3 regions of the Acidovorax sp. LjRoot194 genome follow, and region 3 is predicted to be linked to each of the others. Evidence: predicted binding sites of a transcription regulator. Region 3 holds the regulator's gene; each other region holds the start of a gene.
What was found. Region 3 encodes FNR, which switches genes on or off when oxygen is low (the NO sensors DNR and NnrR bind a similar motif). Its sites were predicted from a motif close to TTGATNNNNATCAA; they were not measured.
Positions count from the first base shown of each region.

Region 1: a site for FNR is predicted at 2,532-2,545, ahead of cyoA (ubiquinol oxidase subunit II). Genes of this name have one in related genera too.
Region 2: a site for FNR is predicted at 2,544-2,557, ahead of azu (azurin). Genes of this name have one in related genera too.

Region 1 covers NZ_CAXUQB020000001.1:4,194,924-4,199,182, forward strand. The annotation lists gene tolA (cell envelope integrity protein TolA) at 1-799, shown strand, start outside; gene ACSQ3N_RS19125 (MFS transporter) at 1,051-2,391, opposite strand; gene cyoA (ubiquinol oxidase subunit II) at 2,642-3,706, shown strand; gene cyoB (cytochrome o ubiquinol oxidase subunit I) at 3,731-4,259, shown strand, end outside.
Region 2 covers NZ_CAXUQB020000001.1:1,544,545-1,548,803, forward strand. The annotation lists gene ACSQ3N_RS07120 (threonine/serine dehydratase) at 1-332, shown strand, start outside; gene serS (serine--tRNA ligase) at 480-1,802, shown strand; gene azu (azurin) at 1,980-2,429, opposite strand; tRNA gene ACSQ3N_RS07135 (tRNA-Ser) at 2,687-2,776, shown strand; gene ACSQ3N_RS07140 (hypothetical protein) at 2,919-3,419, shown strand; gene ACSQ3N_RS07145 (TerC family protein) at 3,667-4,259, opposite strand, start outside.
Region 3 covers NZ_CAXUQB020000001.1:3,917,780-3,922,038, reverse strand. The annotation lists gene ccoG (cytochrome c oxidase accessory protein CcoG) at 1-844, shown strand, start outside; gene ACSQ3N_RS17760 (FixH family protein) at 885-1,205, shown strand; gene ACSQ3N_RS17755 (hypothetical protein) at 1,315-1,605, shown strand; gene fnr (fumarate/nitrate reduction transcriptional regulator Fnr) at 1,706-2,428, opposite strand; gene hemN (oxygen-independent coproporphyrinogen III oxidase) at 2,611-3,993, shown strand; gene ACSQ3N_RS17740 (sulfite exporter TauE/SafE family protein) at 4,046-4,259, shown strand, end outside.

The DNA.
Region 1 (4,259 bases), 280 kb from region 3:
GCAGGCTGCGCCCCGCGCTGTGGAGCCTCCTCCACCCCCCCCTGCGCCCCCGGAAGTCCGCCCGCCCGCGCCCCCACCACCCGCCCCACCGCCACCGCGGGCCATAGAGCCGCCCGACACGCGCGAGGCCGACATCGCCATCGAACGCGAGAAGAAGCGCCTGGAGCAGGAAAAGAAAGCCCGCGAACAGCAGCAGGAGCGCGACAAGCGCGAACGCGAGCGCAAGGAAGACGAGCGCAAGGACCGCCTGGAGCAGGAGAAAAAGGACCGCCTGCAGAAAGAAAAAGAACGCGAGAAGGACAAGGAACAGCGCGAGAAGCAATTGGCCGAGCAGAAAAAGGCCGAGCAGGACAAGCAAAAGAAGCTGGCCGAGGACAAGCGCAAGGCGGACGAAGCTGCCAAGCGGAAGGCTGATGCGGAAGACAAGCAGCTGGCCAAGCTGCGCGAAGACAACCTGCGCCGCATGCAGGGCATGGCGGGCGCTACGGGCGGCGAAACAGCCACCGGTACCGCACAGCGCAGCGCAGGCCCGTCGGGCAGCTACGGCGGCAAGGTCGCTGCCAAGGTCAAACCCAACATCGTCTACCCCGATGCGCTGTCGGGCAACCCACGCGCAGAGGTGGAAGTGCGCCTGTCACCCGACGGCACCATCGTGGGCAAGCGGCTCGTGCAGTCGAGTGGCAACAAGGCCTGGGACGACGCCGTGCTGCGCGCCCTGGACAAGACCGAGACGCTGCCGCGCGATGTGGACGGTAGGGTGCCCTCGTCCCTCACGATCGGTTTCCGGCCCCAGGACTGACACCTGGAACTGAGAGCGAGGGTTCGATCAAGCCCCGCAGCTTGATCGAACCACCCCTTGTCATCGGCGTGCCACAGTGCCACACGCGCCAGCAGTAGCGACTGCGGCGGCGTCACAGACCGTCGATCCACGCAAACCCATTACGCCCCATACCAAGCAAAAAACCCGGTGGCTGCACAGGCAGCCACCGGGTTTTTGTTGTGCATCAGGTGGGCAGAGCGCAGGTCGTGCATCACCTGCCCACAGGTCGCTTACCGATCCCGCCGCTCCATCCGGCGGTTCAGGTTCAGCGCCCCCAGCGTGCAGGCCACACCCGACAGCAGGTACACCGTCAGGGCCAGCAGCCCGAACTGCGACGACAGATACAAGGCCACCAGAGGCGCGAACGCGGCGCCGATGATCCAGGCCAGATCGGCCGACAGCGCAGCGCCCGTGTAGCGGTACTGCGGCGAGAAGTTGGCCGTGACCGTGCCCGAAGCCTGGCCGTACGACAGGCCCAGCAGCACAAAGCCCAGCAACAGGAACATGGTGCTGCCCACTTCGCCCGAGTTGAGCAGCACGGGCGCCATGAAGCTGAACACACCGATCAGCACCGCCATGCCGCCCAGAAGCTTGCGGCGGCCCAGGTGGTCCGACAACCAGCCCGACACCATGATGGCGCCAGCGGCCAGGAAGGCACCCACGATCTGCACACCCAGGATCTGCGTCACGGGCTGGTCCGAGTACAGCGTGATCCACGACAGCGGAAACACGGTGACCAGGTGGAACAGCGCAAAACTGGCCAGCGCCGCAAAAGCTCCCAGCAGCACATTGCTGCCCTCGTCGCGCATCACGCGGCTCACGGGCACGGGTTGCAATTCACGCTCCTGCAGCAGCTCGGCGTAAGACTGGCCCACCACCAGGCGCAGACGGGCGAACAATGCCACGACGTTGATGGCAAACGCCACGAAGAACGGATAGCGCCAGCCCCAGGCCAGGAATTCCTGCACCGAGAGGTTGCTGTACAGGTAAGTGAACAGGCCGGCCGCCAGCACGAACCCGAGCGGTGCGCCCAGCTGGCCGATCATGGCGTACCAGCCGCGGCGGTCCTTGGGGGCCGACATCGCCAGCAGCGACGGCAGGCCGTCCCACGAACCGCCCAGCGCCAAGCCCTGACCGATGCGCAGGATCAGCAGAGCGACGATGGCCACCACGCCGGCATCCTTGTAACCCGGCAAGAAGGCCATGCCGACGGTGCACACGCCCAACAGGAACAGGGCGATGGTGAGCTTGGTGCCACGCCCCCAGCGACGCTGGATGGCCATCGAGATGGCGGTGCCGATCGGGCGGACCACGAAGGCCACCGCCAGCAGCGCAAACGCCATCAGGGTGCCGTCCAGGCGCGACAGGAAGGGGAACAGGAACGACGGGAAGACGAGGACGCAGGCGATCCCGAAAACGAAGAAGTCGAAATACTCGGACGAGCGTCCGATGATCACGCCCACAGCGATTTCGCTGGGGGTGACGTCCTCATGCGTATCAGCCCGCGAGAGAGAGGCGGCGCTTTCTTCAAAGCCGGCCGCAGGGAAAGTGGCAGTGGCGGGGCTGCTCATGAACAGGGCTCCTTCGTTGTGTGAATAAGACAGCCTTGTTCTACACCCAAGTTCGGCTGCCGACAAGTGCGGTTTCACTATGACGGATGCAGGACAAAGCCGTAACCATCTGCTTTTGCACCAGGTTGGGGCAAAATTTTTTGACCTTGGACAAAATGTCCAATGTACAAAAAAGCTAGAGCTATTACATTCGACGGCACTCCGTTATCCGCGTTTACCCTTAAACAAACGCCCCGATTGCGCTCATCCCATGCCCAAAACCCCTCTGACCCGCGTGCCTGTCTGGCTCGCCGCGCTGGCTGCCGTGGGCAGCCTGGCCGGCTGCAGCAAGGCGGTCGTCCTCAACCCTGCCGGTGACATTGCCGCGCAGCAAGGCCACATGGTCATCCAGGCCACGCTGCTGATGCTGATCATCATCGTGCCGGTCATTGCGCTGACCCTGTGGTTCGCCTGGAAGTACCGGCACAACAATGCCGCCAACACCGAAGACGACTACGACCCCGACTGGCACCATTCCACCACGCTGGAGCTGGTCATCTGGACGGTGCCGCTGATCATCATCATCGCCCTGGGCGCGCTGACCTGGATCGGCACGCACAAGCTCGACCCCTACCGTCCGCTGGACCGCATCTCGTCGTCCAAGCCGCTTGATGCGCAATCGACGCCGCTGGAGGTGCAGGTGGTGGCCATGGACTGGAAGTGGCTGTTCTTCTACCCTGAACTGGGCATTGCCACGGTGAACGAACTGGCAGCGCCGGTGGACCGCCCCATCCTCTTCAAGCTCACCGCCACGTCCACGATGAACGCGTTCTACGTGCCTGATCTGGCGGGCATGATCTACGCGATGCCTGGCATGCAGACCGAGCTGAACGCCGTGATCAACCAGCCCGGCGTGTACAAGGGCATGTCCTCGCACTACAGCGGTTCGGGCTTCTCGGGCATGACGTTCAAGTTCCATGGCCTGAGCCAGGGCGACTTCGACCAGTGGGTTGCCAAGAACAAGTCCGAAGGCAAGCCGCTCACGCGCCAGACCTACCTGGACCTGGTCAAGCCCAGCGAGCGCGACCCAGTGCAGCGCTTCGCCAGCGTGGAAGACGGCCTGTACGACAAGGTGCTGAACCGCTGCGTCGAGGACGGCAAGATGTGCATGCACCACATGATGTCCATCGACGAGCGCGGTGGCGAGGCCTTCATGAAGGCCCAGGGCCTGAACCTGCCCCAGGACGTCTGCACCGTGGGCAACGCCGCCCAGGTGGTGGCCGCCCTCGAAGCGCGCCACGCCGCGGTCTACGACCGCACCCTCTCCCGCCAATGATCCGCGCATAAGAGACCGACGAACATGTCCACCTCACCCGTTGTAACCGAACCGCACTGGGCCCTGGGCCGAATCACCTGGGACTCGGTCCCCATGGCGCACGAGCCCATCGTGCTGTGGACCTTCATCGCCACCGTGCTCGGTGGCCTGGTCGTGCTGGCCGGCGTCACCAAGTTCAGGCTCTGGGGCCCGCTCTGGCGCGACTGGATCTGCAGCATCGACCACAAGCGCATCGGGATCATGTACATGATCCTCGGCCTTGTCATGCTGCTGCGCGGCTTTGCCGACGCGGTGATGATGCGCCTGCAGCAGGCCATGGCCTTCGGCGACAACCTGGGCTACCTGCCGCCGCACCACTACGACCAGATCTTCACGGCCCACGGCGTGATCATGATCTTCTTCGTGGCGATGCCGCTGGTCACCGGCCTGATGAACTACCTCGTGCCGCTGCAGATCGGCGCGCGCGACGTGTCGTTCCCGTTCCTCAACAATTTCAGCTTCTGGATGACCACCGCCGGCGCCGTGCTGGTGATGGTGTCGCTGTTCCTGGGCG
Region 2 (4,259 bases), 2.4 Mb from region 3:
AGCGTGCCCCCACGCTGCATGCGGCCCGCGCCGCTGGCGAGCCGGTGGACGTGGACGTCAGCGGTGTGGCCGCGGATTCACTGGGCGCACGCCGCATCGGCACCATCGGCTGGGCCGTCAGCCAGCGCCATGTGCACGACGCCCTGCTGCTGCCCGACGACGCCATCCGCGCTGCGCAACTGTGGCTGTGGAAGGAGTTCAAGCTGGCCGTGGAGCCCGCCGCCGCACTGGGCCTGGCCGCGCTGCAGACCGGCGCGTACAAGCCCCATCCGCAAGAGACCGTGGCCTTGATTCTTTGCGGCGCCAACTTCGACCCTGCCAGCCTCGGCTAAGTCCGAAAGCAGCGCATGCATCTTGCACTGCCTGCGCGAGCGCACCCGTGGATCTGGCTGTGCCAGGCCACCGGGTGCGTCCCCCTACGGGGGAAGGCGCGAAGCGACTCAGGGGGATTGGATTGCGGGGGGAACTAAAATCCAGTCATGCTAGATATCCTTCTCCTTCGCAAAGACCTCGACACCGCCATCGCGCGGCTGGAAACCCGCAAAATGCCCCAGGCCTTCCTGGACGTCTCGGCGTTCCAGGCCCTGGAGTCCGAGCGCAAGACGCTGCAGACCCGCACCGAAGAGCTGCAGGCCCAGCGCACCCAGTTGTCCAAGCAGGTCGGCATGCTGATGAGCCGCGGCGACAAGGATGGAGCCGAAGCCATCAAGGCCCAGGTGGCCGCAGGCAAGGTGGAGCTGGAGCAATCCGCCGCCCGCCTGGAACAAGTGCAGGCCGAACTGCTGGCCATGCTGGTCGCGGTGCCCAACCTGCCGCACGAATCCGTGCCCGTGGGCAGCGACGAAGCTGGCAACGTGGAAGTGCGCCGCTGGGGCACGCCCGGCACGTTTGCCTTCGAAGTGAAGGACCACGTGGACGTCGGCACGCCGCTGGGGCTGGACTTCGACATGGGCGTCAAGCTCTCGGGCTCGCGCTTCACCGTGATGAAGGGCACCATCGCCCGCCTGCACCGCGCGCTCGCCCAGTTCATGCTGGACGTGCAGACCCAGGAGCACGGCTACACCGAGTGCTATGTGCCCTACGCCGTGAATGCCGATTCGCTCAAGGGCACGGGCCAACTGCCCAAGTTCGAAGGCGATTTGTTCGCGGCCAAGAAGGGCGGCCAAGACGGCGAGCCTGTGCCCGACAACGCGGCGCTGTACCTCATCCCCACCAGCGAAGTGCCGCTGACCAACTTCGTGCGCGACGTGGTGGTGGCCGAGTCCGAGCTGCCCATCAAGCTGACTGCCCACACGCCGTGCTTTCGCTCCGAAGCCGGCAGCTACGGCCGCGACACGCGCGGCATGATCCGCCAGCACCAGTTCGACAAGGTCGAGATGGTGCAGATCGCGCACCCCGACAAAAGCTACGAAGCGCTGGAAGACATGACCCGCCACGCCGAGGCCGTGCTGCAAAAGCTGGGCCTGCCGTACCGCGTGATGAGCCTGTGCACCGGCGACATGGGTTTTGGCGCTGCCAAGACCTACGACCTGGAAGTGTGGCTGCCCGCGCAGAACACCTACCGCGAGATCAGCTCGGTGAGCAACTGCGAGGCCTTCCAGGCCCGCCGCCTGCAGGCCCGCTTCAAGAACGCCCAGGGCAAGAACGAGCTGGTGCACACCCTCAACGGCTCCGGCCTGGCCGTGGGCCGCACGCTGGTGGCCGTGCTGGAGAACTACCAGAACGCCGACGGCACCGTGACGGTGCCTGAGGTGCTGCGCCCCTACATGGGCGGCGTGGCTGTGCTGTCGCCCGCAGCCTGACAGAGTGCTGGGCGGGCTGCGGGCTTTTGCCTTCGCGGCGGCGCCCCGGTCCCCGCGTCTGCTGGTGGCCGCAGCACAGGGCGCGGCGCCGACGGGCACCTAGGTCAAGCACTGCCTGCGCTGCAACGCTGGCGCAGCAGCGTCAGCAGCCAGCCTTCACCAGTCAGCACGCATCCGTTACTTGGTCACCGCAAAGGTGCCCTTCATCAGCCCGATGTGGCCGGGGAACGAGCAAAAGAAGTTGTAGGCCTCGCCCACCTTGAGCTTGGTGGCGTCAAAGCTGACGGTGTCGCTCTCGCCGCCGCCGATCAGCTTGGTGGCAGCCAGCACGCGGGTGTCACCAGGCTTGAGGTAGTTTTTGTCCGCGCCTGCAGGAATGCCGTCGGTGGCAACGGCCTGCATGTCGGCGGCTTTGGCCAACACCCAGTTGTGCCCCATCGAGGCCTTGGGCAGCTTGCCCGTGTGCACCAGCTTCACGGTGACCTTCTTGCAGCTGGCCGGCACGCTCAGGCTGTCCTTGTTGAACTTCATGGCATCCGTGCTTTCGATCTCGAGATCGCAGGGGCCTGCCATGGCAGAGCCTGCGGCGAACAAAGAGGCGGCAACGACGATGTGGGCGAATCGCATGGTGAAAGTGTCCTTGGAGAGTTTCGAGGAGAGGGTGGCGAGCGAGCCGGAGACCCTTGGCGCCCAGAGGCTGCTGGCTGTACAGGATCGTGCCACCGGGCGCCGGGCGGCCCTATGACCTGCATCAAGATGTGGGTGGATGTACCGCATCGGGATGCGAGGCGTGGCGCCGTGAACGATGCGACCGGTTGGCAGGAACCGTGGCCGCTGGCTGAACCCTTCAAAACTACTGCTATAATCGCAGGCTTCGACACACAGGAGAGGTGGCAGAGTGGTCGAATGTACCTGACTCGAAATCAGGCGTAGTGGCAACACTACCGTGGGTTCGAATCCCACCCTCTCCGCCAAATGAAAGCCTAAGTGATTGATTCACTTAGGCTTTTTTCTTTGCTCGCTGACTTTCGTCAGTGAGTGCCTTCAGGCCAGGCCCAGCGCCAAACGGCCCAGCTCTCTCATCGCCCCACCACGTGAGGCATCCGTCAGGACTCCATGACTTTTTCGACCATCCGTTTCACTTGCTGCGCTGCGGTGATGGCTGTGTGTTGGCTGCCATTCGCTTCGGTGCACGCCCAGGACAAGAACGCCGCGGCCTGTGGTGCCGCCATGCTGGGCGATTTCAAAATCGTGGAAAAGCGCACCGCACGGGGCAGCAGCAAGTCTGATGATGGCGATCGCATCAAGATCTCGCGCGACGGCAAGAGCTATGCCTTCTCATTCGTCGGGCCGGACGGCAAGGCCTTCCCGGATGACACCGGCAAGCCCAACGTGGAGACACTGGCGCCCATCGATCCCGAGGCCCTGTGGAAGATGTTGACGGGCAACGACAAAGAGGCGATTGACGAGGCCAAGAAAAGTGGCTCCGTCGTGTGCGGGTTGAAAGGCAAGGACGGCTACTTCATGCGGATGAGCGACAAGACACAAACCAGTTTCACCGCAACCTTGGGCTCGGGCTTCGGCTCTGTGGTGCTGACGTTGGAGAAAGATCAGTAAGGACAAGGCGCGACCAGGCAGCCCGTGCAGGCCTGGGCATTGACGACGGACGTGTTGGCGTCCAAGGGTGGGTGGACGAAGCGCGTGCCGTGCAACCACCCCCATCGCGATGCCTGGCGCCTGGGCTCTGGGTGCCAAGCCCCAGAGCATTACCAGGGGCTGCACTTGCCAACGGTTGCCCTTTGCGCCGCGTGCTGGTGAATGGGCTGCCCACCGCGGCAGCACAGCGCGGCGTCAACGAAGAGATTTATTTTGCAGAATCGCGCCGCTTGGCGCGGCGGGAAAACATGTTGAGCAATTCGACCAGCGCAGAGAACGCCATGGCCGCGTAGATGTACCCCTTGGGGATCGCTGCGCCGAAGCCCTCTGCAATCAGCGTGGTGCCGATCAGCAGCAGGAAGCCCAATGCAAGCATCACGATGGTGGGGTTTGCCTGGATGAAGTTGGCCAGCGGGGTGGCGGCGAAAAGCATGACACTCACGGTCACCAAGATGGCAATCACCATGATCGGAATGTGCTCGGTCATGCCCACCGCGGTGATGATGCTGTCGATGGAGAAGACCAGGTCGAGCAGCAGAATCTGTCCGATGGCTGCGGTGGTCGTCAGCCCGGCGCCCTGCTGGGGCGTGAAGACATCGGGACCGGGATCAGGATCCACGCTGTGGTGGATTTCTTTGGTGGCCTTCCAGACCAGAAACAGCCCACCGGCAATGAGGATGATGTCGCGCCAGGAGAATCCTTTTCCAAACACGGTGAACACCGTGGCGGTCAACCCGACGATGAAGGCGATGGTGCCCAGCAACGCAAGCCGCATCACCAGCGCTGCCCCGATGCCGATGT
Region 3 (4,259 bases):
GGGCGGGTGGCAGATGTTCTGGGTGCTGTTCTACGGCTTTGCCACCTACGGCAACGCGGGCTACATGCGCGAGCAGGTCTGCAAGTACATGTGCCCCTATGCGCGCTTTCAGAGCGCGATGTTCGACAAGGACACGCTGGTGGTGAGCTACGACCCCGAGCGGGGCGAGCAGCGCGGCCCGCGCAAGAAGGGCATCGACTACAAGGCCCAGGACCTGGGCGACTGCATCGACTGCTCGCTGTGCGTGCAGGTGTGTCCGGTGGGTATCGACATCCGCAACGGGCTGCAGTACGAGTGCATCGGCTGCGGGCTGTGCGTGGACGCTTGCAACACCGTGATGGACAAGATGCAGTACCCGCGCGGGCTCATCCGCTACTCCACGCAAAACGGCGTGGCCAACCGGTGGAGCCAGTCGCAGATGCTGCGCCGGGTGCTGCGCCCCCGCGTGCTGATCTACACCGCGATCCTGGCAGCGCTGTGTCTTGCCATGCTGGCCAGCCTGGTCACGCGCACGCCGCTGAAGGTGGACGTGGTGCGCGACCGTGCAGCCCTGTCACGCATCGTGGCCGGGGGCAAGCTCGAGAACATCTACCGCCTGCAGATCATGAATGCGACCGAGGGGCCGCAGCGCTACCGCATCGCCGCCCGCGGGCTGACCGCGCTCGAAGTGGCCTCGGAGGCCGAGGTGGACATCGGTGCCGCGGAGTCCCGCTGGGTGGCGGTGCGGCTGCAGATTCCGTACGGATCGGCCGCGCCGGGCTCGCACGCGGTGCAGTTCGACGTGCAGGCGGTGGACCGAGCCGCCCATGTGACCGAGAAATCCGTTTTCCTGGTGCCGCGCTGAGGCGCTGCACCGCCCGAGAAGATTTGCAAGGAGTACTGACATGCCATCGAATCCCGCCATCGGCCGCAACGGCCCAGCCATCTCTGCCAGTTCCACAGGTCCGGGCGCCGCGCCCGCCGCCGCCCCGTGGTGGAAGTTCGGCCACGTCTGGCTGGTCATCGCCGGGCCCGCCATCGTGATCGTGGCCGGCTTCGTCACGCTGTGGCTGGCCATCTCGCGCCCCGACCCGGTGGTGGCGGAGGACTACTACCGCCAGGGCATCGAGATCAACAAGGCGCTGGAAAACCCCGCCAAGAGCCTGGCGCCTGCCGTGAAGGGCCGCAACCACGCCGCCACGCCGGTGCAGGACCAGCCGCGTTGAGTCGCCCACCGGCTGACCGGCTGCGAAGACGAGAACAACAACACCGGCGAGCACCGGCGGCCCCTGCGGTACCGCCGTGCCCGTTCGCCCCGCGAAGGAGACTGCAAGTATGTGGACGCAACGCCTGATGTGGATTGCCTGGCCCGCCTTTTTGATGGCCGGCGTGATGGAGATGCTGGTCTTTGCCCTGGTCGATCCGCACGACCTGCACTGGTTCGGCCAGCCCCTGGCACTGTCGCGCGAGGGGGTCTATACCCTCGCGTTCTTCGCGTTCTGGGCCGTCACGATGGCATCGAGCGCGCTGACCACGCTGCTGGCGATGTCGCCGTTCGAGCTGAACCGCTGTCCCGTGCCGCCGGGGGAGCGCCCTGACGATTGCCGCAAGACGTCGTGCTCCTGATGTGCCGAGGTGTGCGGAGACTGCGGGTGGTGAAAACGGCGTTTTGAAAACGACAGCGCCGGCTCGAGGCCGGCGCCGAAGTCCTGGCCTGTGGTGGTGCTCAGTGGCAGGCTTGCTGGCTGTTCACGATGCGCTTGAGCGCGTCGGTATCGAGGATGCGCACATGGCGCTGCTTGACCTCGACGATGCCTTCTTCGACGAACTTGGAGAACGTGCGGCTCACGGTCTCGAGCTTGAGGCCCAGGTAGCTGCCGATCTCTTCGCGCGTCATGCGCAGCACCAGCTCGGACTGCGAGAAGCCCCGTGCGTGCAGGCGCTGCACCAGGTTCAGCAGGAATGCGGCCAGCCGCTCTTCGGCGCGCATGCTGCCCAACAGCAGCATCACGCCATGCTCGCGCACGATCTCGCGGCTCATGATCTTGTGCACATGGTGCTGCAGCGCCGTGACCTCGCGCGAGAGTTCTTCGATGCGGTCGAACGGCATCACGCAGACTTCGGCGTCTTCCAGCGCCACGGCATCGCAGGTGTGCTGGTCGTTCACGATGCCGTCGAGGCCGATGATCTCCCCGGCCATCTGGAAACCGGTGACCTGGTCGCGGCCGTCTTCGGTCGCCACGCAGGTCTTGAAGAAGCCGGTGCGGATGGCGTACAGCGAGGTGAAGGTCTCGCCGTTGCGGAACAGCGTGGTGCCGCGCTTGACCTTGCGGCGGGTGGCCACGACCTCGTCGATGCGCTGCAACTGCTCATCGCTCAGGCCGACAGGCATGCACAGCTCCCGCAGATTGCAGTTGGAGCAGGCGACTTTCATGGTGAGCGGGTTCATAGGTACAGCAGGTTGGGGTTCGGGCGTTTCACCCCGTGGTGGCGAGGCTTCGCTGCGGACCGGGGGTGGGCGACTGACATGCATCAAATTGTCGCTGGTCGGCTGGTGGCATCACTTGACGTAGATCAAGGACGTGAGGAACAGCTTACGGCACAGTGGCAGCGTACGCAAGGATGCTTCCAATGACTGCTGTTTCGCCCGAGCTGCTGCGCCGCTTCGATGTGCCAGGGCCCCGCTATACCTCCTACCCCACGGCCGACCGCTTCGTCGAGGCTTTCGGGCAGGACGACTACGTGCTTGCGCTGGAGCAGCGCCGCGCAGGCACCGGGGCCAAGGCGCTGCCGCTGTCCCTGTACGTGCACATTCCGTTTTGCGAATCGCTGTGCTACTACTGTGCGTGCAACAAGATCATCACCAAGCACCATGACCGCGCCGATGTCTATCTGCGCTACCTGAGCCGCGAGATCGACCTGCACACCGCACACTGCGGCACCGGGCAGGTGGTGAGCCAGCTGCACCTGGGCGGGGGCTCGCCCACGTTCCTGTCCGACGACGGCCTGCGCGAGCTCATGGCCATGCTCAAGCGCAGCTTCACGCTGGCGCCGGGCGGCGAGTATTCGATCGAGGTGGACCCGCGCACGGTGGATGCCAGGCGCCTGGCGGTGCTGGCCGAGCTGGGCTTCAACCGGCTGAGCTTCGGCGTGCAGGACTTCGACCCCGAGGTGCAGAAGGCCGTGCACCGCATCCAGCCCGCGGAGCAGGTGTTCTCGCTGGTCGAATCGGCCCGCGCGCTGGGCTTCGAGTCGATCAACGTCGACCTCATCTACGGCCTGCCGCGCCAGACGCCCGAGTCGTTCGACCGCACGCTGGCCCAGGTGGTGCAACTGCGGCCCGACCGCATTGCGCTGTATGCCTACGCACACCTGCCCGAGCGCTTCAAGCCGCAGCGCCGCATCGTCCCCGCCGAGCTGCCCATGGGCGGCGCCAAGGTGTCGATGCTGTCACGCTCGCTCGATGCCTTCATGGCCACAGGCTACGTGTACGTGGGCATGGACCACTTCGCGCTGCCCGACGACGCGCTGGCCGTGGCCAAGCGCCAGGGCCGGCTGCACCGCAACTTCCAGGGCTACAGCACCCAGCCCGACTGCGACCTGATTGGCCTCGGGGTATCCGCCATCGGCCGTGTGGGCGCGACGTACAGCCAGAACGCGAAGACGCTGGACGAGTACTACGACTTCCTGGACCAGGGCCGGCTGCCGGTGGTGCGCGGCCTGGCGCTGACCCGCGACGACCTGGTGCGCCGCGCCGTCATCATGGCGCTGATGTGCCAGGGCGAGCTGCTGTTCGAGCCGCTGGAGCAGGCGTGGCTCATCGACTTTCGGCGCTACTTCGCGGCCGAGATCGAGCGGCTGGAGGAGATGGCCGGCCAGGGGCTGGTGCAGATCCGCCCCGATGGCATCGCAGTGACTGCCATGGGCTGGTTCTTCGTGCGCGGCATCGCGATGGTGTTCGACCGCTATCTGCAGGCAGACCGCAACCGGGCGCGGTTCTCGCGCATCATCTGATGCCCGGCCGCACCGCCCGGGCCCACTGGGTGCCTTCAGGCGCTTGCCCACCATGCTGCTCACGGTAGCTTCGACCGCCCTGCTCATGGGCCTTGCCGGCGGGTCCCACTGCCTGGCCATGTGCTCTGCGCCTTGCGGGGCGCTGGTGGGGCAGGGGGGCGGCTCTGCAGCGGGTGCCGTGGCGCAGCCGGTGCGGTGGTTGCCGCGCGGTGGCGTGGTGCAGCGCACGGCGGCGTTTCACGCGGGCCGGCTGGCGGGCTATGCCC